Regions from separate parts of the Kocuria sp. CPCC 205297 genome, predicted to be linked through region 3. Evidence: riboswitches for the same ligand, from Rfam matches in the RefSeq annotation. Region 3 holds a riboswitch; each other region holds the start of a gene.

Region 1 (10,403 bases), on a different contig from region 3:
AGCGCCACCCGCACGGGCGTGCCCAGTACGAGCAGCAGGGGTCCGAGCATGCCCACCAACAGGTGCCCCACCATGTGAGCGGTGAAGCTGGTGTGCCCGGCGTGGGCGAGGGGCCCCACGAGGCCCACCCCCACGCCCAGCAGGCCGACGTAGAAACTCACGGGACGCCACGGACTCGGGCCCGTCCTGTGACGGCCCGACCACAACAACCACCCGTACCCCGCGGCAGCCAGCACCAGCACCACCACGACCAGCCACTCGAACACAGGCCATCCGACAGCAGCGGCGGTCTCCGAGTGGCGGGTGTGATCCGCATGGTGGGCGTGGTCCGAGGACATCAGCGGGTCCGATAGGCCCGCGCGCCGCGCCGCAGCACCACGAACCCGATGAGCATGAGGATCACCGCGGTGCCGTTCCACACGAGGTCGTACGGCAGGATGTCCACCCCGTAGCGGATCTGGTGGATGCCCAGCAGCTTGTGGTCCACGATGCCATCGAAGAGCTGGAAGGTCCCCACGCCCAGGATCACGGCCCCGATCCAGTGGGGCCAGTGCACCCCACCCCGTCGGCGCACGTCAGCGAGCAGGAACAGACCCCAGATGGTGATGAACCACCCGAAGGCGTGGAAGAACCCGTCCGTCACGAGAGCCACCTCGTGCGTGGAAAGGTCGTAGAAGTGGTGCCACTGCAGGCCCAGGTGGAAGATGAACAAGTCGATCATGGAGGCGGCGATACCGCATCCGAACAGGAACCCGGACAGCGCCGCCCGCTTGCGGGTGCGCCGGGGGTCCGGAACAGGCCCGCCCCCTGATCCAGGGCCCTCCGACCATGTCGAGTCCGGTGTGGATGCCGTGTGCGCCATGGTTCCTCCTGAATCCATTCGATCACCCCGGCCGCCCGCCCCCGGCTAGCACCCGGGCCGGTCAGCCGGCTCGAGCCGGGCCGCCTCTGGTGCGGATCACGCCCGCCCCGAGTCCGGGACGGACGTGACCCACCTTCAAGGCTCAACGGCTCAACGGCTCAACAACAACGCCTCACCCTGACCGCCGCCACCGCACAGGGACACGGCGGCCTTGCCGGAGCCACGCCGCGCCAGTTCCAAAGCGGCATGCAGCGCGATCCGCGCGCCCGAGGCCCCCACGGGGTGGCCCAGGGCGATCGCACCACCGTGGATGTTGACCTTCTCGGGGTCCACGCCCAGGTCGCGCACCGACTGCACGGCCACGGCCGCGAACGCCTCGTTGATCTCGATGAAGTCCAGATCCTCCAGGGTCCAGTCGGACCGCGAGAGCGCGTGCTCGATGGCCCGGGAGGGCTGGGAGTGCAGGGAGGTATCCGGACCGGCCACCTGACCGGGTTTGCCCACCACGGCGAGCCACTCGAGTCCGTGCTCCTCCGCGTAGCCGCGCGTGGTCAGCACGAGGGCCGCAGCGCCGTCGGAAATGGGGGACGAGTTGCCCGCGGTGATGGCGCCGTCCTTCGTGAAGGCGGGGCGCAGCTTGCCGAGGCCCTCCGCGGTGGAATCCGGGCGCACGCCCTGGTCCTCTGACACCGTGATCGGATCGCCCTTGCGCTGGGGCACCTCGATGGGCGCGATCTCGTCCGCGAAGATCCCGTCCTGCTGGGCCTTGCCCGCGAGTTGGTGGCTGCGCGCGGCCACCGCGTCCTGCTCGGCGCGGTCGATCTGACGCTCGCCGTTGCCGGACTCGGTGAGCTCACCCATGGGCACGCCCTTCTCGACGTCCACGAGCCCGTCGTGGGCGAGCGAGTCCGCGAGCCGCATGTCCCCGTAGGACTTGCCCTTGCGGGCGCCCAGGGCCAGGTGCGGCGCGTTGGTCATGGATTCCATCCCGCCGGCCACGACGACGTCCGCCTCACCCAGGCGCAGCATTCGCGCCGCTTCCGTGACGGCCACCAGACCGGACAGGCACACCTTGTTCAGGGCCGCCGCCGGGACGGTCTTGGGCAGTCCGGCCTTCACCGCGGCCTGCTTGGCCGGGTTCTGCCCGGTGCCCGCCTGCACCACGTTGCCCATATAGACGTAGTCCACGTCCTCGGGGGAGACCCCCGCGCGCTGCACGGCGTGCTTGATCGCGTGCGCGCCCAGGTCCACGGCGCTCAGGTCCGCGAGCGCGCCCAGCAATTTGCCCTGGGGTGTGCGTGCTCCGTTGACGATCACCACGTCATTGGCGTTCTCTGTCATTTCTCCTCCTGTACGGGCACGGAGTCCGGGGTGACGTCCACGAGCTCAACCCGGTATTCGGCCTCGGTCTTGGCTGCTACTTCTTCTTCGGTCACACCCGGGGCGAGGATCCGCAACACCAGCCCGTGTTCCTCCACGTCGAAGACGCACAGGTCGGTGATGATGCGGTCCACGACCCCGACACCGGTCAGGGGCAGATCGCACTCCCGCTTGAGCTTGGCGGAGCCGTCCTTCGCGACGTGTTCCGTCAAGACCAGCACACGAGGTGCTCCGGTCACAAGGTCCATGGCCCCGCCCATTCCCTTGACCATCTTGCCGGGAATCATCCAGTTGGCCAGGTCGCCGCGCTGCGAGACCTGCATGGCCCCCAGGATCGCCATCTTCACGTGTCCACCGCGGATCATCGCGAAGGACATCGCGGAGTCGAAGATCGCGGCCCCCGGCTGCAGGGTGATCGTCTGCTTCCCGGCGTTGATCAGGTCCGGGTCCTCGTCCCCCTCGTACGGGAACGGGCCCATGCCCAGCGCCCCGTTCTCGGTCTGCAGCACCACGCTCACGCCCTCGGGCAGGTTGTTCGCCACGAGGGTCGGGATCCCGATGCCCAGGTTCACGTAGTCGCCGTCATGCAGTTCCGACGCCGCGATGGCCGCCATCTCATCACGCGTCCAGCTCATGCCACCGCTCCTTCCGCTCCGCCGTTGCCAGTGCCTCGGACGGCACCACCGCCGGTCCGCACGTCCGTTCCGCCCTCCGACGACGACGCCGCGGGCCTCGGTCGCGTGGTGCGCTGCTCGATCTCCTTGGGCGCCCCTGAGTACTGCACCACGTGCTGCACGAAGACCCCGGGGGTCACGATGTGGTCCGGGTCCAACTCGCCCGGGGCCACGATCTCCTCGACCTCTGCAAACGTGATCCGTGCGGCCGTGGCGCACACCGGGTTGAAGTTGCGCGAGGTCCGCCGGTAGATCAGGTTGCCGTCCGTGTCCCCTCGCCACGCGTGCACCAGGGCGATGTCCGCGACAATCCCGCGTTCCAGGACGTAGGTGCGCCCGTCGAACTCCGCGGTGGGCTTCCCCTCCGCCACGCGCGTGCCCACACCGGTGGCGGTGTAGAACGCGGGGATCCCCGCACCGCCCGCGCGCAGCCGTTCGGCGAGCGTGCCCTGCGGGTTGAACTCGACCTCGAGCTCACCCTCCAGGTACTGGCGGGCGAACTCCTTGTTCTCCCCCACGTACGAGGACAGCACCTTACTCACCTGCTTGTTCTCCAGCAGCAGACCGAGCCCCTTGCCGTCCACGCCCATGTTGTTGGACACTACGGTCAGGTCCTTGGCTCCGTTGTCCCGGACCGCTTCGATGAGGTCCCGCGGGATCCCGGACAGTCCGAAACCGCCCACCGCCACGGTCATCCCGTCCCGCAGCGTCTCGGCGAGCAACTCGGCCACGTTGTCCCTGAGTTTGGACATGGTCACCCCTCCAGTGCGTGATCTGCCTCTCAGGCTAGAAAGTGACCACATTTTGGTCAATGCTTCACCCGTAATCGTCGGTGAAGGGATCACAATCTGAAAAACTGTCGCTAGTCTGTCCATATTGTGAACGTCCCGACGCAGGAGCGTGCATGACCCCGCAGAAATCCCGGAACCCGCAGCCCTCCCCGCAGGGCACGCAGGTGGTCTCCCGGATCGCCGCGATCCTGCAGGCCGTGGCATCCGGGGAGTCAGCCGGATCCACCGCGGCCATCGCCCACCGCACGGGGCTGACCCGGCCCACCGCGCACCGATTGCTCGCAGCGCTCGCCGCCGAGGGGTTCGTGGACCGCACGGAGGACGGCAACTGGGCCCTGGGTCCCGAACTGCACATCCTGGGCACGGTGGCCGCCCAACGTTATCCCGCCCAGGACCTCGCGACCCCGTGCCTGCAGCGGCTCGCCGAGGCCACGGGCGAGTCCGCGTTCTTCTCCGCTCGCCGCGGCAACGAGGTCATCTGCCTGGCCCGGGTGGAGGGGGCGTTCCCGGTGCGCTCGCACGTGCTCTACGAGGGCCTGCGGTTGCCCCTGGGCGTGGCCTCCGCGGGACTCGCGATCCTCGGTCACCTACCCCCGGACCAATTGGAGACCGCCCTCGCGGACACCCGGGAGGAGCGGACGCGCCTCGGTCCACAGCACGACGACGCTCACGTCCGCCGCCTCGTCGCCCAGGTCCGGGAGGACGGCTGGTCCCTGAACCCCGGACGTATTGTGGAGGGCTCGTGGGGCATGGCGGCCGCGGTGTTCGACGCGACCGGCCAACCCCGCTACGCACTCTCCCTGACGGGGATCGAACCCCGGTTCACCGCGGAACGCAGACCCCGTCTCGGGGCGGCTTTGCTGGACCAGGCCCACAAGCTCTCCACGGCGCTGCGCGCGGGGGCCACGACCGTGTGAACCGGACGCAGCGGCGTCGTCCCGTACCGTCAGACCCCGCGTCCTTGCACCCCGGAACATCTGTGCCCCGATATCGCATGCGTTGTGCGACTGCGGGTGTTTTTTCGGGACGCAGATGTTCGGGGCCTTGGCCGGAGAGGGGCCGTGGAACGCGGGCCATTGCCTCGACACCGAACGGCAGCGAGGGTGGACGCGGCGACGTCGCCCCGCGCTCAGGACGCCGTCCAGCCACCGTCCATCGCGTAGGACGCACCCGTGACCATGCCCGCGGACGGGCCGGCCAGGAACGCGACGAGCTCGCCAACCTCCTCGGGTTCCACGAGGCGCTTGATCGCGGACTCGGTGAGCATGATCTTCTCGATCACCTGGTCCTCGGGGATCCTGTGGGTCGCGGCCTGGTCCTTGATCTGCTTGTCCACGAGCGGGGTGTGCACGTAACTGGGGTTGACGCAGTTGCTGGTCACACCGTGCTCAGCGCCCTCCAGGGCCACGGTCTTGGACAGCCCTTCGAGCCCATGCTTGGCCGTGACGTACGCGGATTTGTACGCGGACGCGCGCAGACCGTGGATGGAGGAGACGTTGATGATCCGGCCCCATCCGCGCTCGTACATGTGCGGCAGTGCGGCACGGATCAGCAGGAACGGAGCCTCGAGCATGAGCGTGAGGATGCGGTGGAAGTCCGCGGGGTCGAAGTCCTGCACGGGTGCCACCTTTTGGATCCCCGCGTTGTTGACCAGGATGTCCACGTCCAGGCTCAGTTCGGTGAGCGCGGCGGTGTCCGAGAGGTCCAGACCCAGGCTTCCCCGCCCACCTCGGAGGCCGTCGTCTGAGCGGCTTTTTCATTGATGTCCGCGACGACCACATGGGCGCCGCGGTCCGCGAACGCCTGCACGGCGGCGCGGCCGATCCCGCTGGCCCCACCGGTGACCAGGGCCTTCTTCCCCCCGAGTGATTGCTCCATGACAGCCTCTTTGCGCGTGGACGGTTCTCCTACCGCGTCACGCTACGCCCCGGGGGCCGCCGGGTCACGATCCGGAACGGACCACCCCGGACCAGCTACGAGTCACGGCCCGCACCGGGGGCCGCCCGGTCACGGAAGCCCCGGTGACCCGAGCCCGAGGGGCCGGGCAGGAGGAACCCGGGGAGCGGCGTCGTCGTCCGACACGCCACAACTGGCGTCCACTCCTCGCGATGCTGTTGGATGGAGCAGTACCCATCCAGAGCGGCCGAGAGATCTGGCTCGTGGAAGCCGCAGCAACCGGGGTGACACCGGTGCTAACGCCAGGACCGATGGAAAGGAACAGCACAGCCATGCCCTTGAACACCGATCGCATCCAGACCACCCACGTGGGCTCCCTGCCTCGCACGCCCGAGCTGCTGAAGGCCAACAACCGTTTCCAGGCGGGCGAGATCGACCTCTCCCAGCTGGGCGAGGCGCTCGACGAAGGCGTCGCAGAGATCGTGCGCACCCAGCGCGAGATCGGCATCGACATCGTCAACGACGGCGAGTACGGCCACACCACGTCCGGCGCCGTGGACTACGGGGCCTGGTGGAACTACTCGTTCCACCGACTGGGCGGGCTGACCCCCACAGACGAGGACCGGTGGAACGAGGGCGAGAAGCACCGTTCCAGCCCGGGACACATCGTGCTCACGAGCTTCCCCGACCGCCGCGACCGGGAGCGCTTCCGGGATGCCTATGAGGACCCCACAGCGGGCGTGCTCGTGCACCGCAACACGGTCTCCCAGCCCAAGATCACGGGCCCGCTGACCTACACGGGTCAGGAGGCGGTGGCCGGAGACATCCGCCGCGTGAAGGACGCGATGGCTCTGAACGGTGCCACGCAGGGCTTCGTCGCGGCACTGTCCCCCGGCTCCTGCGCGCGCGTGAAGAACGAGTACTACGCCACGGACGAGGAACTGGTCTACGCGTGCGCGGACGTGATGCGCGAGGAGTACAAGGCCATCGTAGACGCCGGACTGACCGTGCAGATCGACGACCCCTCGATCGCCGAGTCCTGGGACCAGATCAACCCCGAGCCCACCGTGGAGGACTACCTGGCCTTCACCCAGCTGCGCGTGGACGCGCTGAACTACGCACTGCGCGACCTCCCCGAGGAGCAGATCCGCTTCCACCTGTGCTGGGGTTCGTGGCACGGCCCGCACACCACGGACCTCGAGTTCAAGTACCTCGTGGACCTCATGCTCACCATCCGCGCGCAGGGCTACAGCTTCGAGGCGTCCAGCCCGCGCCACGGCCACGAGTGGAAGGTCTGGAAGGACCACCAGCTGCCCGAGGGCAAGGTGGTCTACCCCGGTTTCGTCTCGCACTCGACCAACGTGGTGGAGCACCCCGAGCTCGTGGCGGACCGGATCGAGCAGTACGCGTCCGTGGTGGGCAAGGAGAACGTGATCGCCTCCACGGACTGCGGTCTGGGCGGGCGGTTGCACCCGCAGATCGCGCTGGCCAAGCTCGAGTCCCTCGTGGAGGGTGCGCGGATCGCGTCCGAGCGCCTGTTCTGATCAGGCCGCGCGGCTGGTCCTGCAGCTTTTAGTCCCACCGCGTCGCTGACCGTTCCGGTTCCCCGATCTTCCCGGACGACGCCGCCCGCCCCCTTCCGCTGCACCCGCACCTTCCACGGTGCGGCACGGCGGGAGGGGGCGTTGCCGTGTCATGAACGCGTCACAACGGCCGACATGCTGCCCGCCCGGGTGAACGGCCCGGGAAAAATATACGATTTAATACACGAAACGTGTGGTGCGCTTCACATTCTTTCGTACACTTATTTCGAGACCAATCGGTCGGTTATTCCCCTGATCCACTCCGCCACTGGCACCCCACGGACCCCGCGTCCGCCGATCCTGGAGACCCACATGGCATCCACCACCTCAGCGCCCGCTCAGCTGGCGCACACCATGACCCGAGAAGAACGCAAGGTCCTTGCGGGCACCCTCGTGGGCACCACCATCGAGTGGTACGACTTCTTCATCTATGCGCAGGCGGCCGCCTTCATCCTGGCCACCCACTTCTTCAACCCGGCGGGCGAGCAGAACGCCACGCTGGGACAGGTCGTCGCCTGGGCGTCCCTGGGCATCAGCTTCCTCTTCCGTCCCCTGGGTGCGATCGTGGCCGGTCACATCGGTGACAAGTACGGGCGCAAGATCACCCTGGTCATGACCCTCTTCGGGATGGGCGCGGCCACCACGCTGATCGGCCTGCTGCCCACGTACGAGCAGATCGGTATCGCGGCCCCCATCATCCTGCTGGTCCTGCGTATCCTGCAGGGCTTCTCCGCCGGTGGTGAGTGGGGTGGTGCGGCCCTGATGTCCGTGGAGCACGCGCCCGCGAACAAGCGCGGCTTCTTCGGCGCCTATCCCCAGATCGGTGTGCCCCTGGGCGTGCTGATGGCCACCCTGTTCATGTTCGGTCTGAGCACCATCCTGACCCCCGAGCAGTTCGAGGCCTGGGGCTGGCGCGTTCCGTTCCTGTTCTCCATCGTGCTGATCTTCGTGGGTTGGCTGATCCGCCGCTCCGTGGACGAGTCCCCCGTGTTCCTGGAGATGCGCCAGCGCGCCAAGGAATCCTCCGCTCCCCTGGGCCAGCTGTTCCGGACCAACTCCCCGCAGGTCATCCTGGCCGCGCTGATCTTCGCCGCGAACAACGCCGCGGGCTACCTGGTCATCGCGTTCTTCGCGTCCTACGGCACCAAGGCCCTGGGGATGTCCCGCCCCGAGACGCTGATCGCCACGCTCGTGGGCGGCGTCGGGTGGCTCATCTTCACGATGTTCGGCGGGTGGATCTCGGACAAGATCGGGCGCAAGCTCACGTTCCAGATCGGCTACGGCATCATCATCCTGTGGGCCATCCCCATGTGGTGGATGCTCAACACGGCGTCCCTGCCCCTGTTCGCGGCCGCGATCCTCATCCTGACGATCGGTCTGGGTCCGTCCTACGGTCCGCAGTCCGCCATGTACGCCGAGATGTTCCCGGCCCGCGTCCGCTACTCCGGTGTCTCGATCGGTTACGCCCTGGGGTCGATCATTGGTGGCGCGTTCGCCCCCATGATCGCCCAGCTGCTGCTCAACCGCACCGGCGCCGCGTGGACCATCGGCCTGTACATCTCCCTGATCTCGCTCGTGTCCTTCATCGCGGTCTCCTTCGTCAAGAAGTCGGACCAGGGCAAGGACCTGCACGTCGCGGAGGTGCACCAGGAGTACGTCCGGGCGCACCCGGACGAGATCGTTCCCCCGGTGGCCGGCGAGCCCGAGACCACCGCTCCGGCGCGCATCCGCCGCCACTGATCCCCGACATACGAACCAACCGTCCCGGCCTCTGATTCGTCGGAGGTCACGACGGCGCACGGCGGGCCCCGCAGCCATACGGTTGCCGGGCCCGTCGCGCTCTTCCCCGCGTAACCGTCATCGATTGACGTGGCTCACATGATTGGGGAACCTTTACCGTGAACGATCGGTCGGTTATTGCCCCACTTAGGAGTTGCCATGTCCTCGATGCCCCAAGCCTTCCTCGTCGGAGGGGCGCGAACCCCCGTGGGTCGTTACGGCGGTGCCCTGTCCTCGGTGCGCCCGGACGACATAGCCGCACTGTGCATCCGTTCCGTCGTGGAGGACGCCGGCATCGATCCCGCGCTCGTGGACGAGGTGATCCTGGGCAACGCCAACGGCGCCGGTGAGGAGAACCGCAACGTGGCCCGGATGGCGTGGCTGCTCAACGGGTACCCGGACACGGTCCCCGGGATTACGGTCAACCGGCTGTGCGCGTCGGGGATGTCCGCGATCACGATCGCGTCCCAGATGATCAAGTCCGGGGCCGCGGACATCGTGGTGGCCGGCGGTGTGGAATCCATGTCCCGCGCGCCGTGGGTCATGGAGAAGCCCCGTACGGCGTTCGCCAAGCCCGGGGAGGTCTTCGACACCTCGATCGGGTGGCGGTTCGTGAACCCCGCGTTCGTGGAGGGCCCGCTCTCGCGGGACGGCAAGGCCACCTACTCGATGCCCGAGACGGCCGAGGAGGTCGCCCGGGTGGACGGAATCTCCCGCGAGGACGCGGACGCCTTCGCCGCGCAGTCGCACGAAAAGGCCCTGGCCGCGATCCGCGCCGGTCATTTCGACGCCGAGATCGTGCCCGTGGAGGTCCACGGCCGCAAGGGTGCGGTCACGGTCGTGGACACGGACGAGGGCCCCCGCGAGGGCTCCACCCCGGAGGTGCTCGCCAAGCTGCGCCCCGTGGTCAAGGGCGGGTCCGTGGTCACGGCCGGTAACTCGTCCTCGCTCAACGACGGCGCGTCCGCCGTGATCGTGGCCAGCGAACGGGCCGTGACCAAGTACGGGCTCAACGCCCGAGGCCGCGTCGTGGACGGTGCTTCCGCCGGTCTCTCCCCCGAGATCATGGGCCTGGGCCCGGTGCCCGCATCCGAGAAGGTCCTGGAGCGCGCCGGTTGGAACGCGGGCGATCTGGGCTCCGTGGAGATCAACGAGGCATTCGCGACCCAGTCGCTCGCATCGATCCGCCGGCTCGGCCTGGACCCGGAGATCGTGAACCGGGACGGCGGGGCGATCGCCCTGGGCCACCCCCTGGGTTCCTCGGGCTCGCGCATCGTCATCACCCTGCTGGGCCGGATGCAGCGGGAGCAGACCGCCAAGGGGCTGGCCACCATGTGCATCGGCGTGGGCCAGGGTGCAGCACTGCTCGTGGAGCGGGTGTGATCCGGCCATGACGCAGCACGACACCCCCGAGTGGGCCGCGCAGTTCACGGCCCTG
Region 2 (10,403 bases), on a different contig from region 3:
TACACCCGCCTGGACCCGTACCAGGGCGCCCAGTTGGCGCTCGCCCAGGCGTACCGCAACGTGGCCACCGCGGGCGCGCGCCCCGTGGCCGTGTCCGACTGCCTGAACTTCGGTTCCCCCGAGGACCCGGACATCATGTGGCAGTTCGCGGAGGCCGTGCGCGGCCTCTCGGACGGGTGCCAGACCGTGGGTGTGCCCGTGACCGGCGGTAACGTCTCCCTCTACAACCAGACCGGCGGCGTGGCCATTAACCCCACCCCGGTGATCGCCATGATGGGCGTGTTCGACGACGTCACGCGCCGCACGCCCTCGGGCTGGAGTGAGGATGGCCAGGCGATCTACCTGCTCGGCGAGACCGCGGACGAGCTGGACGGCTCCGAGTGGGCGCGTGTGCGCGGCCACCTGGGTGGGTTGCCCCCGCGCGTGGACCTGGCCCGCGAGCGCGTCCTGGGTGACATGCTCATCAACATGTCCCGGGACGGCATGATCGACGCCGCGCACGACGTCGCGGAGGGCGGCCTCGGGGCCACGCTCGCCGAGATGGCGTTGCGCTTCGGCGTGGGCGCCCGGATCGGCCTCGGTGAGGTCGCCGAGCGGGACGGCGTGGACCTGTTCACGCTGTTGTTCTCCGAGACGCAGGGCCGCGCCGTCGTGGCCGTGCCGCGCTCGGAGGAGGTGCGCTTCCAGGACATGTGCACCGTGCGCCGCTACCCGTTCGCGCGGATCGGCGTGGTGGACACCGAGGCCGGGGCCCTGGACTTCCAGGGCGAGTTCACGGTGGCGCTGGACGAGCTGAAGACCGCCCACGCATCAACCCTGCCCCGTCACTTCGGCTGACGGGCCGGGACCACAGCACGAGAACCCTCGGAGGGAGCCATGTTGGACGACATGCCGCGGCCGGTTCCGCCGCAGCCGTTGCGCACGCAGCGGTTGGAGCTGCGCGCGTTCACACCGGATGAACTCGAGGTCGTGGCCGGGGGCTCACGACTGCCCCAGTTCGCGCCGGGTTTCCCCACCCCCGAGAACGAGGACTGGGCCCGGGAGGCGATCGAGGCCGGTGAGCACTTCTTCACGGAGAGCGACTGCGCCCTGCTCGCCGTGATCCGGCTCAGCTCGGGGCAGATCATCGGCGCCGCGGGGTTCGCGGGACCCGCCATGGACCACGAACTGGAGATCAAGGGGGCCATCGTCCCGGAGCACCAGAACCAGGGGCTGGCCACCGAGGCCTTGCGCGCGCTCGTGGACCGCGCATTCGAGGACCCCGGGATCCGTGCGGTGCACGGCTCCGTCCCGGCCGACCACGAACCGGCACGCCGGGTGCTCGTGCGCTGCGGGTTCGTGAAACGACCCTCCGAGGGCTCGGAGGACACCTACTACCTGCGGCGCCCCTGACGAACGGTCACGGATGTACCCCTGGATACCCTTCGACCTGCTCCCCGCGGACACCCTGCCGGAGTGGATCCTCATCATCCTGGCGGTCCTGGACCTGCTCCTGAAGATCCTGGCCCTGGGCTGGATCCCCCATCAGCGCCGTCCGTCCGTGGCGCTCGCGTGGTTGCTCGCCATCTTCCTGATGCCGTACGCGGGGCTCCTGTTGTTCGTGGTGATCGGTTCCACCCGGTTACCGCGTAAACGCATGGCCAAGCAGGCCCGGATGAACCACGTGATCCAGGAGAACACCCCCGAGCGCCTCCCGCTGGGGCCCGAGCTCGCCGAGTACCCGGAATGGGTGCGCACCACCGCGGAGCTGAACCAGAACCTGGGTGCCCTGCCCATGGTGGGCGGTAACGACTTCGAGATCCTCACCGATAACCACGATTCCATGGCCCGGATGGCCCGGGACGTGGACCGCGCCACGGACTACGTGCACTTCGAGTTCTACATCGTGGCCGTGGACCAGGTCTCCCGAGAGCTGCTCAATGCCCTGATCCGCGCCCACGAACGAGGTGTGCGCGTGCGGATCCTGATCGACCACGTGGGGTCCCTGGGTTACCCGGGGTACGCGGAACTGGTCCGCCAGTTCAACCGTTCCGGGGTGCCGTGGCGGCGCATGCTTCCCATCCGCCCGTGGCGCGGTGAGTGGCAGCGCCCGGACCTGCGCAACCACCGCAAGATCCTGGTGGTGGACGGCCAGGTAGCCTACACGGGCTCACAGAACATCATCCACCGCTCCTACAACAAGAAGAAGAACCTGCGGAAGGGCCTCGAGTGGAAGGACCTCATGGTCCGGGGCACGGGATCCGTAGTCACCGAGTTGAACGCGGTGTTCGTCTCGGACTGGTACTCGGAAACCGACGACCTCCTGCTGGACGAGACCCCCGCCGCGCTCGAGCACACGGCCGAGCCCATGTACGCCCAGGTGGTGCCGTCCGGGCCCGGGTTCGAGACCGAGAACAACCTGCGCCTGTTCAACCACCTGATCTACAACGCCAATCACCGCGTAGTGATCTCCAGCCCGTACTTCGTCCCGGACGAGTCCCTGCTCCACGCCATCACCACGGAGGCCCAGGCGGGCGTACGGGTGCAGTTGTTCGTGGGTGAGACCTCGGACCAGTTCCTCGCGCAGCACGCCCAGAACTCGTACTACTCCGAACTCGCGCGCGCCGGGGTGGAGATCTACCGCTACAGCTCCCCCACCGTGCTGCACGCCAAGTTCGTGCTCGTGGACGACATCGTCTCCGTGATCGGTTCCTCCAACATGGACGAGCGTTCCTTCGCGCTGGACCTTGAGGTCTCCGTCCTGATCGTGGACGAGTCGTTCCGCACCCGGATGGAGGACGTCGTGGGGCAGTTCCGCGCCAACTCCACCCTCTTGGACCTGGACGCCTGGGAGAAACGCTCGCTGGGGCGCAAGTTCGTGGAGAACGTCTGCCGCCTTACTTCCGGCCTGCTCTGACGCGCCCCGGACGACGACGCCGCGGGGCCGGGCGCGGCGTGGTCCGTCCCCTCGGTGCCGCCCGCCCGGGGCGGGCGCGAGTGTCCGTTCCTCGTCCGGGTGCGCGAACGCCGTCGCCGCCCGCAGAGATCGGGGTGGCGACGGCGTCGTCGTGCACGGTGGGCACGGGGCCCGGTGCGGATCAGCCCGCTACGAGCACCGCGCGGCCGTTGAACGTGCGGTTGCGCAGGCCGTCCAGCGCGGAGTTGACCTCCTGTGCGGTGAGCGGGAGCTCCGTGATGGGCGGCTTGGGCAGATCCGTGTCCTGGGCGAGCGCCACGAGCTCCTTGAGTTCGGGAAGACTGCCCACGAAATTGCCGCGGATGTTCAGCAGGTTGAACGCGGTGAGCGCGGTGGGGAACTGGTACTGGCCCCCGAACAGGCCCACGCTGACCAGGGTCCCGCCGTTGGCCATGGCGAAGAGCGCGGCGTTGGAGGTGTCCCCGTTGTTGACGAGGTCGATGGCCGCGGCAATCTTCTCCCCGCCGACCCGGACGATGTCGCCCACGAGGTCCTCGCCGCCCACGGCCACCGTGGCGGACGCGCCCACCGCCTGGGCGTTCTTCAGCGCGGCCTCGCTCATGTCCACGGCCACGATGTTCTCGTGACCCAGGGCCTTGAGCACCGCAATGGTCATCAGCCCTACACCGCCCGCGCCGATCACGGCCACGGGCTTATCCGCGGGCAGCGGCATGATCTTCTTGACCGCTGAGTAGGAGGTCAGGCCGGAGCAGGCGAGCGTGGCGCCGAAGGACGGGTCGATGTCGCCCAGCGGCACCAGGTAGCGCTCGTCCGGCACGTGGACCTCCTCTGCGTAGCCGCCGCGGCGCTGCACCGAGAGGTTGCGCTTCTTCCCGCTGCAGTAGTTCTCGCGGTCCTCCGAACAGGCCTGGCACTCGCCGCAACCGATCCACGGGAACACGATGTACTTGGTGTCCCCGGGCGTCACCGTGGCGTCCGGTCCCGCGGCCACGACTTCACCCACGATCTCGTGCCCGAGCACCACGGGGTACTGCGCGCCCGCCGCGGTCAGTTCGTAGCGCCCGGCGCTGCCGAGGTCGAAGTACCCGTCCTGGCAGTGCACGTCCGAGTGGCAGACCCCCGAGTTGGTCACGCGGATCATGACCGCGGAGCCTTCCAGTTCGGGCTGTTCCACCTCGAGTTCCTGGGCTGCTCCACCCGGCTCCGTGTGCGCGAAAACCTTCATGTTTACTCCTTCGTAGCGTATGTGGAAGTCGCCTTACCATGTAAGCTGTGTCACCACTCTAGGCCGCCGGGGTCAATTGTCCACGGGCTCGCTCCCGTCGGTTCGAGGGACGACGACGACGCTCGCGCGCCCCGCGCGGTCAACGGCAGCCGCCGCCCGACTTCGGTCACACGGCGTGGCTCCGGGTGCCGCCGCTATAGGCTCACCGGCGTTGATCTCCTGCCCGAGTAGCGCCACAGCGCCCGACCGCGCCGTCGCCGGTGTTCGCAACCGCCGGGACCGGGTGTGATGAGGCAGGGCAACGTCATGGCCTGGCTCTTCCTGGCCGGGGCCGTCCTCCCGGAGGTCACCGCGACGCTCAGCATCAAGGCGGCCCTGGGACAACCCGCCCTGTACGCCGTGGTGGTGCTGGGGTACGCCGGGGCCTTCATGTGTCTCACCCTGGTGCTGCGCCGCGGGGATGCCCCTGGGGGTCAGCTACGGGATCTGGGCCGCCGCCGGTGTCCTGCTCGTGGAGCTCGAAGCGAGTCACTGACCCGCAACCTGGCCACCCGCACCGGCCGCTCTCCATTCCGGCGAAGGCCCCCCCGCGAGCGCCCCGTCGTGCCCCCCTACGCCCGCCGCGCCGTCGACGACGCCGCTGATGCGCCCCAGTCTCAGGCGCGGGGTTCTGGAGCCGACTTTTGCGCGGCCCGCCGAGCGGCACGGTTGGCCGGCCCCACGGCGGACACCAGCACCGCGCCCTGCAGCAGTACACCCACCAGCCCGGCGACGATGCCCCATTCGGGCCGCCCCAGAACGAGCAACACGATCGCCGCCACCACGGCACACACGGCCACGGGAACGGACCACCGCACCCTCGGAAGGGCCGCGGCGTGACCCGCGGACCACGCGGCGTCGGACGCGCGCGTGTGCCGGGTCCGGAGGCCCACGGCCCCGTTGCGATCGAGCGAGCCGACGGCCGCTGCCCTGACGGTCACCACGGTCACGACGCACACCAGGACCGTGCTGAACGACAGCATGATCACTCCGAGCAGGTCCTCGTCCACGGTTCCCTCCGGGTCACGGGCATTTCCCCCACCCTACGGTCGTCACGGATCCGGGCACTGCGGATCCGGTGACGTCATCCGCGAACGCCTCCACCGCAAGGTGCTCCGCCGCAGGGCAGGACCCAGTGGGGAATCCTGGTCGTCGTCAGCTGACACAAGGTCGTGACGGGGTCGCTCTCTTCCGCATCGCCAGGGATGGGGCGGTCACGGTGACCGGGGTCGACGACGCCGCCCTGCCGGGCCTGCGGGACCGGGCGCGAGCGGCGTCGTCGTTGGAGGGAGGTGTCAGCCCACCAGCTCGCGGGACGGCGTGTCCGCGACGGAGGGCTTGCCCACGAACGCGCCGCGGTACTTCGCGGCGGGGTGGGTGTCCTTGACCCGCGGCTGGCCGCCGCCGTAGAGGGACTCGCGCAGGGTGGTGCCCTCGTACTCGGTGCGGTAGCGCCCGCGCTTCTGCAACTCGGGGACCACGTACTCGACGAAGTCCTCGAAGGAACCGGGGCTCACGTGGTAGGCCAGGTTGATGCCGTCCAGGCCGCCCTCGTCCACCCAGGTCTCGAGCTGATCCGCGACGGTCTGTGCGGAGCCCACGAGCACGGCACCCATCCCGCCCAGGGCGCAGTGCTTGGCGATCTCCTCGCGCGTCCACTGCTTGTCCTTGGACTGCAGCGTGAACGGGGTCAGGAAGGACTGGATGGAGTCGGTCTTGATGTAGTTCAGGGCCTCGTCCTCGTCGAACTGGGACAGGTCCACGCCGGACCACCCACCGATGATCGCCTGGGAGGCCTCCAGGTCCACGTATTGCAGGTAATCGCGGTACTTCTCCTGGGCCTGCTCGTCCGTGTCCGCGACGACCACGGAGAGCATCGCGTAGATCTTGACGTCGTCACGGCTGCGGCCCTCGGCCTGAGCCCGGTCGCGGATCTTGTCAGTCACGAAACGTGTGAGGTCCGGGCGCAACCCGCCGATGAACACGGCTTCCGCATGCTTACCCGCGAACGCCTGCCCGCGCGAGGACGCGCCGGCCTGGAAGATCAGCGGTGTGCGCTGCGGGGACGGTGCCGTGAGCCCCGCTCCGGGAACCGTGAAGTGCTCCCCGCTGTGCCGGATGGGATGGACCTTGGTGGGATCCGCGTAGACACCCGTCTCACGGTTCTGAACCACGGCGTCCTCCTCCCACGAGCCCTCCCAGAGCTTGTAGCACACGTCCAGGAACTCCTCCGCGATCTCGTAACGCGTATCGTGCTCGATCTGGCGCGGCAGGCCCTGGTTCTCCGCAGCGGACGGAAGGTAGGAGGTCACCACGTTGAATCCCACGCGGCCCTTGGTGAGGTGATCCAGTGTGGCGTACTTGCGGGCCAGGGTGTAGGGCTGCTCGTAGGTCACCGCGCTCGTCACGCCGAAGCCCAGGTGCTCGGTCACGGCGGCCATGGCCGAGACCTGCATGAACGGGTCGTTGACCGGGACCTGGGCCCCGTCACGCACGGCCGGAGCCGCGGAGTTCTTGTAGATGTCGTAGATGCCCACCACGTCCGCGAGGAACAGTGCGTCGAACTTGCCCCGCTCCAGCAGCTTGGCCAGCTCCGTCCAGTACTCGATGGTGTTGTACTCGGTGGCCCGGGACCGCGGGTGGCGCCACAACCCGAAGCTCTGGTGATCCACGCAGGTCATGTCGAACGCGTTGACGGAAATCCGTTTGCTCATCTCGGTCAGCCCCTCAGCAGGAACACGACCCGCGCCCCGTGCACCACCTACGGCGGCCTACCTTGCGGGTCCAGCGCGCTTGTGTGGCGCCGTACTTGCCGCATGCGGTGTGTCATGCGGCCCGATCCTCACCTGGGGCACCCCGCTACGGGAGAGGGTTGCCGTCCGACAAGCCAGGGCTGAACGTCGGCACTCGTGATCGTTGTGACATCGATCCTAACGGGGATCCCCGGTCCTCGGAAACACCTGGGGTTACGGCACGTCACGACGACGCCCCGGCGCGTCACACGATTTGCACCCGCGGGCTCCCGGCCCGTTCAATGGTGGGGTTCCCATCCGGAGCGGCTGAGAGACCTGGCTCGTTGACGTCGCAGCAACCAGCCCCACGCGGGCAAGGTGCTAATGCCAGGAACGATGGAGTTGATGAATTGAGCCATGTCCTCACGCGCCCGGAATCTGCCGTCGACGCCGCGGCGGTCACCTTCGACCGGGTCGGCAAGTCCTTCCCCGCACACCACGGAGCGCATGTCCACGAGGTCCTGAGGGACGTGACCTTCACGGTGCGTCCGGGCGAGATCGTCTCCGTCCTGGGCCCCTCGGGGTGCGGCAAGTCCACCCTGCTACGCGCCGTGGCCGGGCTCGGCACGGCGAGCGAGGGCGAAGTCCGGATCGACGACTCGGTGGTGCGCGAGATCGACCCGCGCTGCGCCGTCGGCTTCCAGGAACCGCGGTTGCTGCCGTGGCGCAGCGTGGCGCGCAACGTGGCACTGGGTCTGCCCCACGGGACTCCCGCCCAGGAGGGGAAGCGGCGGGTGGCGCAGCTGTTGGAGCTCGTCGGCCTGTCCCACCACGCGAATCACCGTCCCTCGGAGATCTCCGGGGGCATGGCACAGCGCGCATCCCTCGCCCGGGCCCTGGCACGGAACCCGCGGGTCCTGCTGTTGGACGAGCCCTTCGGGGCCCTGGACGCCCTGTCCCGGATCAGGATGCAGGATCTGCTGCTGGACGTGCACCGCGCCGATCCCACGACCGTGCTCATGGTCACCCACGACGTCGAGGAAGCCCTGGTGCTCTCCGATCACGTGGTGGTGCTCGCGCGGGAAACGGCCACGGGCCCCGCGACCATCGCCGAGATCATCTCCCCCGAGCTGGCCCGCCCGCGCTCCCGCGAGGACAGTGAGATCACCGCACTGCGCGCCCACCTGTTGGCCCTGCTCGGCGTGGAGCGCTGAGCGCATGGCGCAGTTGTCCCGACGCCGCGCACTGCAGGCACTCGGCCTGTCCGCGCTGGCGCTGCCCCTGAGCGGATGCGTCATGGAGGGCGAAGGTCCGGGCCGCGGTGTGGCCGGCGGTTCCGCGCACGAGATCTACCTGGACTACGCGACCTACAACCCGCTGTCCCTGATCATCAAGGCCAAGGGCTGGCTCGAGAAGGTCGCCGGCGCCCACGGCCAGACCGTGACGTGGGTGTACTCGGCCGGTTCCAACAAGGCCAACGAGTCGCTACGCGCCGGGGTCGTGGACGTGGGCTCCACGGCAGGTTCCGCCGCACTGCTCGCACGTGCCAACCGCTCGCCGATCAGGACGATCGACCTGTTCTCACAGCCCGAGTGGTCCGCGCTCGTGCGCACCCCGGACTCCCCCGTGCGCACCGTGGCGGACCTCGCGGGCACGTCCGTGGCCGCGACGAAGGGCACGGATCCGTACTTCTTCCTCCTGCAGTCCCTCGGCGCGGCGGGCATGAGCGCACAGGACGTCACCGTGGTGAACCTGCAGCACGCGGACGGGCGCACCGCGCTGGACACCGGTCAGGTGGCCGCATGGTCCGGACTGGACCCCGTGATGGCCGCCGCGGAGAAGGCGGGGGACGTGCTGTTCCACCGGCAGTTGGAGTTCAACACGTACGGGTTCCTCAACGCGAGGGAGGTGTTCCTGCAGCTGAATCCCACGGGTGCGCAGGACGTGGTGAACACGTACGCCTACGCGCGGCAGTGGGCGCTGCAGCACCCGGAGGAGGGGATCGCGACCCTCGCGGAAGGCGCGAGCATCGATCGCGACACCGCCCGGCGGGTCTGGCAGCGCACCCACCTGGACATCGACCCCGTTCCGGGCCCCGAACAGCTCGCGGTGCTCGAGCGGGTCGGGCCCATCCTGGTGGAATCCGGGGACGTCTCCTCGCAGCAGGACGTGGACGAGGCGCTCGCGAACATCGTGGAGCAGCACTACGCACAACACGCCGATGCGGCCGCCGTGGCCCAGGTGATCGAAGGGAAGCAGTCCTCATGAGCACTCACGACACCTCCTCCGCCGCACCGCGGTCCTCGGACGGCGCGTCCTCCGAAGCAGCTGGCGTCACTGCGGTGGCCACACTGTCCGACGACAACGGACGCCACGAGACGGGCGCGGTGGCACCCGGCGACGTCGCACCCCCATCAGACACCCCTGCCGCGGCGGATTCCCGCACGCGTCCCAGCGCGCTGCGCAATCCTTGGGCCCTGGGGCTGATCGGGATCGTCCTGCCCGTGCTGCTGGTGCTCGCGTGGCACACCCTCTCCACGAACGGGACCTTCTCCCCCGTGCAGTTGCCGCGCCCGTCCGCGGTGCTCGCCGCGGGATGGGAGCTGCTGCGCAGCGGTGACCTGTGGTTGCACGTGGGGATCTCCACGCAGCGCGTGATCGTGGGCTTCCTGATCGGCAGTGGGCTCGGGCTGTTGCTCGGCGCGTTGCTGGGGCTCTCCCCGTGGGCGCGGGCCATCGGCTCGCCCACGATCGGCGCGCTGCGCGCCGTGCCGTCCCTCGCGTGGGTACCGCTGCTGTTGCTGTGGATCGGGATCGGGGAGAACTCCAAGGTGACCCTGGTGGCGATCGGCGCCTTCTTCCCGGTGTACACCACGGTGTCCGCCGCGCTGCGCCACGTGGACCGGCACCTGATCGAAGCCGCACGGTCCTTCGGGCTGCGCGGGGTCAAGCTCTTCACCACCGTGCAGTTGCCCGCGGTGCTGCCCTCCGTGATCTCCGGGCTGCGCCTGGCCCTGGCCCAGGCGTGGTTGTTCCTGGTGGCCGCGGAACTATTGGGCTCCTCCATGGGCCTGGGATTCCTGCTCACCGATTCGCAGAACAACGGCCGCACGGACCGGTTGCTGCTCGCGATCGTGTTGCTGGCCGTGCTGGGCAAGCTCACGGACGCCCTGCTCGGCATCTTCGAGCGGTGGACGCAGCAGCGCTGGAGCGTGGCCGGAACCAGGTGACAACCCGCCCGGTTCCCGCCGGCGCCCGCCGTTCCACCGCGGCCCGGTCGTTCGACCGGGGGCCCGGCCGTTACAGACACCGACCGTTCGGATCGACATCACAGGAGGACTCGTGACCGGTACGCACTCGTACTCAGACCCCGCTCACCCCACACCGAACCCGGCGTTGATCTCCGACGACGCCCGGGTGCAGTTCTGGGTCGAGCAGGCCGGGCGGCTGGACTGGGCGCAGCCGTGGCACACGGCTCACCGGTTCGAGA
Region 3 (10,403 bases):
CTGTCCCGGGTCGGGGTCGACGCGTCCCTCTTCCGGGTCAGGACCGGTTCACCTGGCTGCGCCGAGCGCCCGGTCCAGGTCCGCCAGGTGATCCTCGATGTCCTCGATCCCCACGGACAGGCGCACCAGATCCTCGGGAACCTCGTACGAGGTGCCCACCCGGGAACCGTGGGTCATGCTGTGGGGCACGCAGGTGAGGGACTCTACACCCCCCAGGCTCACCGAGAGGTTGTAGAGCTCGGTTTCGCGCACGAACGCGTGGGCGGCCTCGATGCCCCCGGCGGGCCGGAACGAGATGATGCCGCCGAATCCGCCGGTGAGGGTTTGTGCAGCCAGCTCGTGCTGCGGGTGTTCCTCGAGACCGGGGTAGTTGACCTCCAGGACGTCGGAGCGTGAGCGCAGGAAGCGGGCCACCTCAAGCGCATTCGAGCAGTGCCGTTCCATGCGCAGTGGGAGGGTCTTCAACCCCCGGGCCGCGAGGAACGAGTCGAACGGGCCGGCCACCGCGCCCCCGGCGAACTGCTGGAACCCGATGAGCTCGGACAGCGGCTGACCCCGCCACTCGGTGTCACCCACGACCACGGCACCGCCGAGCACGTCCGAGTGCCCGCCGATGTACTTGGTCGTGGAATGCACGACCACGTGGGCGCCGAGCACGAGCGGGTTCTGCAGGGCGGGGGACGCGAAGGTGTTGTCCACGACGAGGAGGGCGTCGGCGTCGTCGGCCACCTGCGCCCACGCGGCGATGTCCGCGACGCGCAACAACGGGTTGGACGGCGTCTCGAGCCACAGGACCTTGGTGCGTCCGGGGAGGACGGTCTCCGCGGCGTCGGACGCGGAGGCGGATGGCACGAAGCCGTGCTCGATACCCCACTTGGACAGCACCTGGTCCACGAGGCGGAACGTGCCGCCGTAGACGTCCGAGGCGAGCACGATGTGATCCCCCGGGGCAAGGACCGCGCGCAACAAGGCGTCCTCCGCGGCCATGCCGGAGGCGAACGCGAAGGCCCGGGTGCCCTGCTCGAGGGAGGCGAGCTGTTCCTCGAAACCGTTGCGTGTGGGATTGGAACCGCGGCTGTATTCGTGGCCCCCGGTGCGGAACTGGTTCACGCCGTCCTGGACGAACGTGGAGGTCTGGTAAATGGGCGGGACCACGGCGCCGGTGGTCGGGTCGGGCTGTTGGCCGTCGTGGATGGCGCGCGTGGCGAGTCCGGGCAGGCGGGTGTCGGTGCGGATCATGGGGTGGTCTCCTTCGGGGGGTGCGGGCAGCTCAGTGGGCCGCGGTGGTCGACGCCGAGCGGAGCTGCGGTGCGTGCGCCGGGGCGATGACCGACAGGGCTTGGAAGAGATCGGCCGTGAGATCGGCTTCGTCCTCGAGCCCCACGCTCACGCGCAGGGTCCGTTCGGTGATCCCGCTCGCGCGGAACTGCTCGGGCGTGAGGCGGCAGTGGGTCATGCTCGCGGGGTGCGCCACGAGGGTGCGGACGTCACCGATGTTGGCCGCGAGTTTGATCAGACGCAGCGAGTTCACGGCATGCTCGACCTGTTCCGGGGTTCCCTTGAGGTCGATCGAGAACACGCCGCCCACCCCGCGGTAGCCGCCGGTCTCCCGCAGCTGTTGCTGTCGCGGATCCCCGAAGCGGGGGTGGTGGACACGCTCCACCGCGGGATGCTCGGCCAGGGTGAGGGCGAGTCGCTCCGCCGTGGCGGACTGGCGTTCCACGCGCACACCCAGGGTCGTGATGCCCTGCAGGATCTCGTGGGCCGTGGTCGCGCCCATGCACGGGCCCAGGTCGTTGAGGTACTTGCACCGGGCGACACCCAGCAGCGCACGCCGGGCACCGAAGACCTCCACGGGAGAACGGTCCCCCCAGCGGTGGTGCTTGCGGGTCAGCCACGGCCACCGTTCGGGGTCCTCGGTGGGGTCGAAGGCCCCGGTGTCCACGAGCACACCGCCCAGGGGCCCGCCGTGTCCCGAGAGGTACTTGGTGGCCGAGTGCACCACGAGGTCCGCACCGTGGCGCCCGGGAGTGTAGAGGTGCGGCGTGGCCACGGTGTTGTCCACGATCACGACCACACCGTTGCGGTGCGCGATCTCCGCGATCGCCTCGAGTTCGGGCAGTTCCGTGAGCGGATTGGCCACGGATTCGAGGAAGAACACGCGCGTGCCGGGGCGCAGGGCATCCTCCCACTGCTGCGGTTCGCGGGGATCCGCGAACGTGACCTCCAGGCCCGTGTCCGCGAGGGTGTCCGTGAGCAGGTCCACCGTCCCGCCGTAGATCCGCGAGGAGACGACGACGTGCGCGTCCTTCGCGGGCCCGGTCAGCGTGAGCAAAGCGAGGCTCACCGCGGCTTGTCCCGACGACGTCGCGACCGCGCATTCCCCTCCCTCCAGCCGCGCGACCTCGGCCTCGAGCGCCGCGACGTTCGGATTACCCGTGCGGGCGTACGTGAAACCGCTCGCGCGCTGGGCGAAGACCTCGCGGGCGTCGGCCAGGGTCTCGAACGCGTACGCGGCACTGTGGTGGATGGGCCGGACGATGGGTGTGCCCAGCGGTGCGGGGGTGGCTGCGGTCATGGTCTTCTTCCTTCCTCGGCGCACCCGGTGGCCGCGCGGCGGCGGCCACCGGGTGGACGTTCCCTTACGGGTGAATCAGCGCTGCGCCGGAGTATCCGCGGCAGGGGTCGACGACGCGGCGACAGTGACGCTCCCGGACACGGTCGTCGCGTCGTTCGGGTCCACGTTCGCCGGTGCACCTGCGGGCGCGCCGGCCGTCCGAGCGGCGTCGTCGGCGGAGAGTTCCGCGCGCACGGTGACCGCCGCGGCGACCAGCCGGTCCAGTGCGGCCTCGGTCTCGGGCCAGCCGCGGGTCTTCAACCCGCAGTCGGGGTTAACCCACACGCGCTCGGCGCCGATCTCGTGCGCCGCGTGGCGGATGCGCCCCGCGACCTCCTCGAACGTGGGGACCCGGGGCGAGTGGATGTCCCACACGCCGGGACCCACGTCCCGAGGGAAGTCGGATGCCGCGAGCCCGGTCACGATGCCCGAACCGGAGCGGGACGCCTCGAGCGTGGTGACGTCCGCGTCCAGGGCGTCGATCGCGTCCAGGACGGTCTCGAACTCCGAATAGCACAGGTGGGTGTGGATCTGGGTGTCCGTGGCCGCCCCGCCCGTGGCCAGGCGGAACGCCCCCACGGACCATTCGAGGTACGCCGGGCGCTCGGCCGCCCGCAGGGGCAGCAGCTCGCGCAGCGCGGGCTCGTCCACCTGGATCACGGGCGTTCCCGCGCGCTCGAGATCCGCGATCTCGTCCCGCAGGGCGAGTGCGACCTGGTCGGCGACCTCGGCGGCCGGAGCGTCGTCGCGCACGAAGGACCACGCGAGGATCGTGACCGGCCCGGTCAACATGCCCTTGACGGGGCGCTCGGTCAGGGACGCGGCGTACGAGGTCCAGTCCACCGTGATGGGCGCGGGGCGCGAGACGTCCCCGAACAGGATCGACGGGCGCGTGCAGCGCGATCCGTAGGACTGCACCCAGCCGTGCTGCGTGGTCACGAAACCGTCCAGGCCCTCCGCGAAGTACTGCACCATGTCGTTGCGCTCGGGTTCGCCGTGCACCAGGACGTCGAGCCCCAGTTCCTCCTGGACGCGCACCGTGTGGGCGATCTCCGCGCGGATCGCGTCCGTGTACTCGGCCTCCGTGATCCGCCCCGCGCGGTGGTCCGCCCGGGTCTTGCGGATCTGCGGCGTCTGCGGGAAGGATCCGATGGTCGTGGTGGGCAGCACGGGCAAGCGCAGACGGTCGCGCTGGGCAGCGCGGCGCTGTTCGGCGTCCGCGCGCTGGCGGTCCGCGTCCTGCACCGCGGCGGTGCGCTCGCGGATCTCGGCCTTGTGAGTTGCCGGGTGCTCGGCGCGGGCCGCGCGGATCGTGGCGTCCTCGTCCAGGGTGTCCCGGATGGCATCCCAGCCGTGCTCGACGCCGCGCGCGAGCCCGACCACCTCGGTCACCTTCTGGTCAGCGAACGCGACCCAGCTGGTGACGTCCGGATCCAGCGCGGTCTCGCGGGCGACGTCGTGCGGGACGTGCAGCAGCGGCGTCGCGGTGCCCACGGCCACCGGCCCGCGGGCCGCGGCGCGCAGCCGGTCCAGGGTCTCGACGGCGCGCGCGAGGTCGGTGCGCCACACGGTGCGCCCGCCCACGACGCCGCCCACGACGGGGCGTTCGCCCCATGCCTCGAGTGCCTCCTTGCCGGGGACGTCCCCGCGGTCGAGGTCGATGGCCAGGGCGTCGACGTTCGTGTGGGCCAGGGCGAGCTGGGCGTCCTCGCCGGCATCGCCGTAGCCCACCGTCACGAGGATCGCGGGGCGCTGTTGCTCGTTCGAGAGTTGGGTGTAGGCGCTCTCGAGGGCGGCCACGAGTTCGGTGCGTTCCACACTCCACCCGTCCGCGGCGAGGGCCGGCTCGTCGAGTTGCACCCATTCGACGCCGGCCTCGGCCAGGGCTCGCAGGATCGCGGCGTATTCGGCCACGACGTCGTCGAGGCGCTGCAGGGGGTGACTCGCGACGGCATCGGTGGTCTCGGGGCGTGAGAGCAAGAGCAGGCTCACGGGACCCACGAGGACCGGGCGGGTGGTGATCCCGGTGGTCCCGAGGGTGGTCCGGTAGCGGGACACGAGGCTCTCGGGGTTCGCACGCAACGAGGTGTCCGGGCCGATCTCGGGTACGTAGTAGTGGTAGTTGGTGTCGAACCACTTGGTCATCTCGAGCGGCTCCAACCGATCGGTGCCGCGGGACAACGCCGTGATCAGCTCGATCCCGCGGGGCGTGTCCGGGGCTGCGGGCTCGTAGCCGTCCGCGATGAACCGCGTGGGAACCGCGCCCAGCGCCAGGGACGTGTCCAGGACGTGGTCCACCGCGAACCCCTCGGACGGCACAGCGTGATCCGCGGTGAGGCCGAGTTCGGACAATCGCGTGGCGGTGCGCTCACGCAACCGGGCGAGGGTGTCCAGCACCGTGGTGGCGGGGTGCTGTTGCGGGTCCTTCCAATAGGACTCGAGTGCGCGCTTGAGCTCGCGGTCGGGGCCGATGCGGGGGTAGCCCAGGATCGTGGCGGCGGGGAACGGGACGGGCTGGGTGCTCATGGGAACTCCTCGGAGCTGGTGTGGGGTATGGCGGTTAGGGGGTGTGATGAGCCGCGGCAACGGGTGTGCTCCGGCGCGGCGGGGTAAGGGGAACGTCAGCGTGGGTGGTGCCGCTACGAACGGTTTTCGGCCTGCCCGGATGTGGCGGTCGAAGCCAACACGATCGGTTCACGGGTCGGTCGGGGCTGGTGCGGCGGTCAGGCCGCGGGGCTGCGGCCTCGGTATTCGCGTGCGGCATCCCGGACCCGCAGGTGCTCCAGGATGGTCAGCGCCGCCTCGGGGCGGTTGAACGTGTACAGGTGGAAACCGGCGCAGCCCAGATCCATGAGGTCGTCGATCAGGGACAGGGTGGCCGCGACCCCTCGGTGGCGCAGTTCCTCAGGAGTGTCGGCGCGCAGGAACCGGGTGAGGCGTTCCGGGACCCGGACCCCGGTGATCTCGGTCATGCGCTGCAACCGTTGCGGGTTGCTCAGCGGCATGAGCCCGGCGACCACGGGGATGTGGATGCCCTCCGAGCGCGCGCGTTCCAGGAACGTGGCGTAGTCCTCGGGTTCGTAGAGCACCTGCGTGATCGCGTAGTCCGCGCCGGCCTCCTGCTTGTCCCACAGGGACGCGAGATCCGCCTCGAAGTCGCGGCCTCGCGCGGGGGACGGGTAGCACGCCACCGACACGGACAGCGGTCGCTGACCCGGGCGGAACCCGGTGCCGAAGCGACGTCGTTCGACGTCCCGGATCAGCTCCACCAGTTGGGAGGCCCGGCCCAGGCCACCCGCGGGGGTCCGCCATTCCCCGGTACCCAGGGGCGGGTCGCCGCGCAGCGCGAGGAGGTCGCGAACGCCGTCGTCCAGCAACTGGTCCACGGCGCGCTCGAGACCCGCGCGGTCCGTGCCACCGCACGTGAAGTGCGCCATGACCGGGGTCTTGGTCGTGCGGCGCAGGTGGCGCAGCGCCTCGCGGGAGACGCCGTGATGGCCGGCGTGACCGTGGGTGACGGAGAAGAAATCCGGCCCGGCCTGGGCCATGGCGTCGATGTTGCGCCACACGGTGTCCGGGTCCGCGGTGGGCCGCGGCGGGAACACTTCGAACGAGACGAGCGTGGAGCGGCGCGGGCGCCGGACCAGCCAGGACGTCCCCGTGGGCGGGCCAGTCACGGGCGCGGGTTCTGACGCTGCGAGGGGTGCGGGCATATAAAAAATCCTCCGGCCTTAGGACGCCGGAGGACGAGCTCCGAGCGCCGTACTTGCCGACCACGCGGTTGCGCGGCGGCCGGATCCTCATCTGGGGCACCCCACTACAGCTGGAGGGTTGCCGCCCGGCTAGCCAGAGCTTCGCGCCGGGACTCATGATCCTTTGTTACGAGTAAGCGTAGCACAGCCCCGCGACGCGGCCCACGAACGATGACGGAACCGCCGGCCTCCCGCCGCGCTCGTCTTCCCAAGCGGGCGGATTGGACCGCACGGGGGCACCTGGGCCCTGCCGTGGTCATCCTGCCCCACGACGTGCAGGACATGAAGATGCCCGAGTTGGGAGCCGAGAACTGGGTCTTGCGCTCGATAGCCGTCGCGCCGTCGACCGCGGAAGCCTCGGAGCAGGACAGTGTGACGCCGTCGCCCTCCGTCACCGCCACGCCCACCGCGAGCGAGGCGGCGGTGACGGCCGGGGCACTCACCCAGACGTTCACGACCCCGGGCGGGACCACGAGTTTCCGATACCCGACGAACTGGACCGTGGCTCCGTCCGCGACCTCCACCCCCGAGTACCGTACGAGGGACGTCCGGGTTGCCCGCCACGAGAAGGTCCTGATGCTGTCGCTGCGGCCCGACGCCGGCATCGCGAGCCCCGCGATCCCCACGCACGAGACCACGCTGGGGACTTTCCCCGGGGCGCGCGACGCACATGGCACTCCGTTGCGGATCGCCGCCGGCCCGTTGTCGGGGCAGGCCCCGGGTGTGAACATGGCGGTCATCTACGGCATCACGCCCGCCGCGGACGACGCCGTCCCCCTTGCGCAGCGCGACCGCCAACCCCGGTCGTCACGACCCCCGGGACCTGCCGGGATCGACGTCGTCCACGCAGGAACCCTGAGTTCGGGCCGCCGTGCATCCGGCGGCTCGCCGGTGCACCCGCGTGACGAAAGCGCGGCGAAAAGCAGGGACGCCCACCCGGTCAACCGATCGGTTGGGCGCGCCTTGGCGTGTCATCAGCGACTCAGCACGGGTGCCAGACCTTGCCTCCCGGTTCGTAGCACCGGGGGCCGGTGTAACCGGGATAGCCGCCATCACTCTCGGGAGCCGGGGGCACGTGGGGTGCCGCCGGCAGCTGCGGGGCAGCAGGTACCCGGGGCGCGGCCGGTAGCTGAGGTGCCGCGGGCTGCGCGGGGGCGGGGTCGTAGTTGTAGCTTGGTTGCGGAGCGGGATTGGGTTGGGGTGCCGGATCGCCCACGGCGACCTCGTCCTCCACGACCGCGGGAGGCGCCTCGAGCGTCGGCGTGGGAGTGGGTGTGGAGGACGGGGTGGGACTCGGCGTCGCGCTCGGGCTCGCGGTGCTCGAAGTTGTGGTGCCGGGGGATGCGGATTCCCCCGGCGGTGCGCAGTCCTGCTTCGGGTCGAAGAAACCGACCTGCATGGCCTGGGCCACGTTGTACGCGCTGTCCATCTCTCGCCGGTACGTGCTGTTGGCGCCCACGGTCATGGGCGTTGCCAGGCCCGCCTTGACGAGTGCCTGGTTGACGTTCAACCCGTCGTCGTCGCGGGTCACTCGGGCGAGGGTGCGCCCGTAGCGGTCCGTGCGTTCCACGTCGTAGTCCAGGTGGATCGTGGTTCCCTTGGGCAGGAGGTCGTCAAGCTTGGCCGTGGCCTCGTCCGCGAGGCACTCGCCGGGCTGACCGTCCCGCGCGACCTCCGGGGTATTGATGTTCAGCAGCCGCACCCGCGCGGACTTCCCCGCGATCGTGGCGTCCAGGGTGTCCCCGTCCACCACGCGTTCCACCGTGGCCACCGAGTCGTCCGGGGTGGGCGCGGACTCTGCGGCGCCGCCGCACGCGGTCAGGGCGAACAAGCTCGCCAGGACGACGGTGCTCGCACGGGCCCTCGGACCGGCGGCCCACCGGCGGCGGGCAGGATGGTGAATGGTCTCGGCAGGCATCGCGGTCCCGGGTCTCGGAGGAAGCACCCGGCATCATGTCGGTGCATTTGCAACGACGTTATTGTGCCAGAGGGTGTTCACCCTGCAGGGATCGGCGATCCGTGTCGCGTCACGTGATGCCTAGTGGAGTAAAAGCACCTGGGGGTGCCTCAAAACTGCTTTAGCTCAGTAAAAGCAGAGGGGGGGGGTGAGGCGGAGCTAGGTGTCGGGCGGGGGATGCGTTCGGGGCAGCGGGTGGGCGCGGGGTGGTGCGCTGTGCGGCATGGTGTAGACAAGACGCATGGCCACCATCGATGAGCTTCCCGGTGAGATCGTCGCGGACCTGCGTGTGAGCGATGCCCGTCCCCTGAGCGGCGGGGACACCGCCCACGCATACTGGCTCGAGACCCCGGACGGGCCCCTGTTCGCCAAGACCATGCCGGGTGCCCCGGCGGGCGTGTTGGCGTTGGAGGCGGCGGGACTCGAGGAGCTGCGCGCCGTCGCCCCCGCCGAGGTGCGGGTGCCCAGGGTGCATCACGTGGGCGATGAGGCCCTGGTGCTCGAGTGGATCGACGAGGGTCCCGGACGGCAGGACCGTGCCACGGAACGCAGCATGGGGGCCGGTCTCGCGGCCATCCACCGCGCGCGAGCCCCGCACGTCGGGTGGCTCTCGGCGGAGCTGCCGGAACGCATCGGCTCGTTCCCGGTGGATCTCACGCCCACGGACGACTGGGCCGACTTCCTGTTGCACCGCCGCATCGAGCCGTTACTGCGCGCGGCGATCGACGCGGGACACCTGGACCTCGCGGCGTCGGACCTGCTGGCGCGCGTGGCGCCGCGAGCGGACGAACTCGCGGGCCCTCCCGAGCCACCGAGCCTGCTGCACGGTGACCTGTGGGCAGGCAACCGCGTGGTCGATCGCAACGGGACGAACTGGCTCATCGATCCGTCCTCGTTCTACGGACACCGCGAGTACGACCTGGCCATGATGCAGCTCTTCGGCGGTTTCGGGCGGGAATGCTTCGCGGCGTACGACGACGTCTACCCCCTCGCGGACGGCTGGCACGACCGGGTGCCGTGGTACCAGTTGCCGCCGCTGCTGGTGCATGCGATCAGGTTCGACGGTGGTTACGGCGGGGCGGTCCTGCGGGCCCTGCGCAGTCTGATGTGACACTACGGGGCGCGTCCATCACCCGCTGAGGACAGGGCGTTCTCGGCCGATGACCGCGACAAGGCGGGTGCGGACAACGTTTTCCACCCGCGTGACATGGGTGGACACGTCCCCCGCACGTGCAGCATGATGTTTACTAGATTGTCTAGTTATCCACAACGCGAGGAACGCGATGGAGAGCAGTGCAACGTGGTACGGGCCGGTGAGCCCGCAGTCGCGTGCGCTGCGCCGGGTGGTCGTGCTCAACGCGGAGATCGCGTACGAGATCCGCCGCATCTTGGGGCTCAAGGGAACCGATTACGCGGCCATGGCCATGCTCATAGTCCATTCCATGGGGCCCACGGAGCTGGCTCACGCGCTGCACATCACGACGGCCTCCGCGACCGCGGTGGTGGACCGACTGGTGCGCGCGGGTCATGTGGTCCGGGAGCCCGTGGAGGGGGATCGACGCCGGATGACTGTGCGCGCGGTGACCTCGTCCAGGGAGCGGACCCGGGAGCACGTCGTGCCGGTAATCGGGATGGTCGAGGACGAGCTCGACGCCCTGGACGAGCCCGGGCGTGAGGCCGTCCTCCGGTTCCTGAGAGGTACCGAGTCCCGTCTGGAGGAGTACTTGGAAGACTTGCGTGGGCGCGCGGACCAGGCGTCCCAGGACGATCCCGGGGCGGGTGGGTCATGACCGAACGCGTACGCACCGCCCGGTCCCGTGAATCCCACCGAGCGGCTCCCGGGATCCCGTCCGTTACCGATCCTGGGGCCTCCCCGAGTGTCGCCCCCGCCGACGACGCCGCCTGGCGCCGTTTCCGCACCGCCGTGGGGGAAGAGCTGGACGCGTTCTTCGCGGCCCCCGCGAATCGAGTTCCCACGAGCCCGGGTTTCGGGGTGCTGTGGGAGCGGGTGCGCGAGCACATGGTGGGCGGCAAGCTCATCCGACCGCGACTGACGTGGATCGCGTGGTCTTCCTTC

Evidence for each region. A riboswitch is a leader RNA that binds a small molecule or an ion and turns the genes downstream of it on or off. The one in region 3 is predicted to bind S-adenosylmethionine.
Region 1: linked by a shared signal. The riboswitch ahead of RF650_RS02870 (cobalamin-independent methionine synthase II family protein) and the one ahead of RF650_RS10295 (methylenetetrahydrofolate reductase) in region 3 are both predicted to bind S-adenosylmethionine.
Region 2: linked by a shared signal. The riboswitch ahead of RF650_RS12820 (LLM class flavin-dependent oxidoreductase) and the one ahead of RF650_RS10295 (methylenetetrahydrofolate reductase) in region 3 are both predicted to bind S-adenosylmethionine.

Annotation. Positions count from the first base shown of each region.
Region 1 covers NZ_JAVKPY010000002.1:273,839-284,241, reverse strand. The annotation lists gene RF650_RS02905 (cytochrome c oxidase assembly protein) at 1-338, opposite strand, end outside; gene RF650_RS02900 (DUF2243 domain-containing protein) at 338-862, opposite strand; gene RF650_RS02895 (acetyl-CoA C-acetyltransferase) at 1,013-2,203, opposite strand; gene RF650_RS02890 (CoA transferase subunit B) at 2,200-2,877, opposite strand; gene RF650_RS02885 (CoA transferase subunit A) at 2,874-3,668, opposite strand; gene RF650_RS02880 (IclR family transcriptional regulator) at 3,821-4,624, shown strand; partial or broken gene RF650_RS02875 (3-hydroxybutyrate dehydrogenase) at 4,837-5,585, opposite strand; SAM riboswitch class I at 5,835-5,921, shown strand; gene RF650_RS02870 (cobalamin-independent methionine synthase II family protein) at 5,936-7,147, shown strand; gene RF650_RS02865 (MFS transporter) at 7,499-8,926, shown strand; gene RF650_RS02860 (acetyl-CoA C-acyltransferase) at 9,125-10,348, shown strand; gene RF650_RS02855 (enoyl-CoA hydratase/isomerase family protein) at 10,356-10,403, shown strand, end outside.
Region 2 covers NZ_JAVKPY010000017.1:15,149-25,551, forward strand. The annotation lists gene purL (phosphoribosylformylglycinamidine synthase subunit PurL) at 1-837, shown strand, start outside; gene RF650_RS12800 (GNAT family N-acetyltransferase) at 877-1,392, shown strand; gene cls (cardiolipin synthase) at 1,406-2,896, shown strand; gene RF650_RS12810 (alcohol dehydrogenase) at 3,078-4,142, opposite strand; gene RF650_RS12815 (SdpI family protein) at 4,799-5,191, opposite strand; gene RF650_RS12820 (LLM class flavin-dependent oxidoreductase) at 5,477-6,904, opposite strand; SAM riboswitch class IV at 6,982-7,096, opposite strand; SAM riboswitch class I at 7,225-7,316, shown strand; gene RF650_RS12825 (ABC transporter ATP-binding protein) at 7,324-8,127, shown strand; gene RF650_RS12830 (aliphatic sulfonate ABC transporter substrate-binding protein) at 8,132-9,181, shown strand; gene RF650_RS12835 (ABC transporter permease) at 9,178-10,143, shown strand; gene RF650_RS12840 (AMP-binding protein) at 10,256-10,403, shown strand, end outside.
Region 3 covers NZ_JAVKPY010000010.1:1,482-11,884, forward strand. The annotation lists gene RF650_RS10280 (cystathionine gamma-synthase) at 49-1,239, opposite strand; gene RF650_RS10285 (aminotransferase class I/II-fold pyridoxal phosphate-dependent enzyme) at 1,271-2,578, opposite strand; gene metE (5-methyltetrahydropteroyltriglutamate--homocysteine S-methyltransferase) at 2,654-5,143, opposite strand; gene RF650_RS10295 (methylenetetrahydrofolate reductase) at 5,341-6,330, opposite strand; SAM riboswitch class IV at 6,375-6,491, opposite strand; gene RF650_RS10300 (thermonuclease family protein) at 7,352-8,200, opposite strand; gene RF650_RS10305 (fructosamine kinase family protein) at 8,568-9,437, shown strand; gene RF650_RS10310 (MarR family winged helix-turn-helix transcriptional regulator) at 9,610-10,116, shown strand; gene RF650_RS10315 (polyprenyl synthetase family protein) at 10,113-10,403, shown strand, end outside.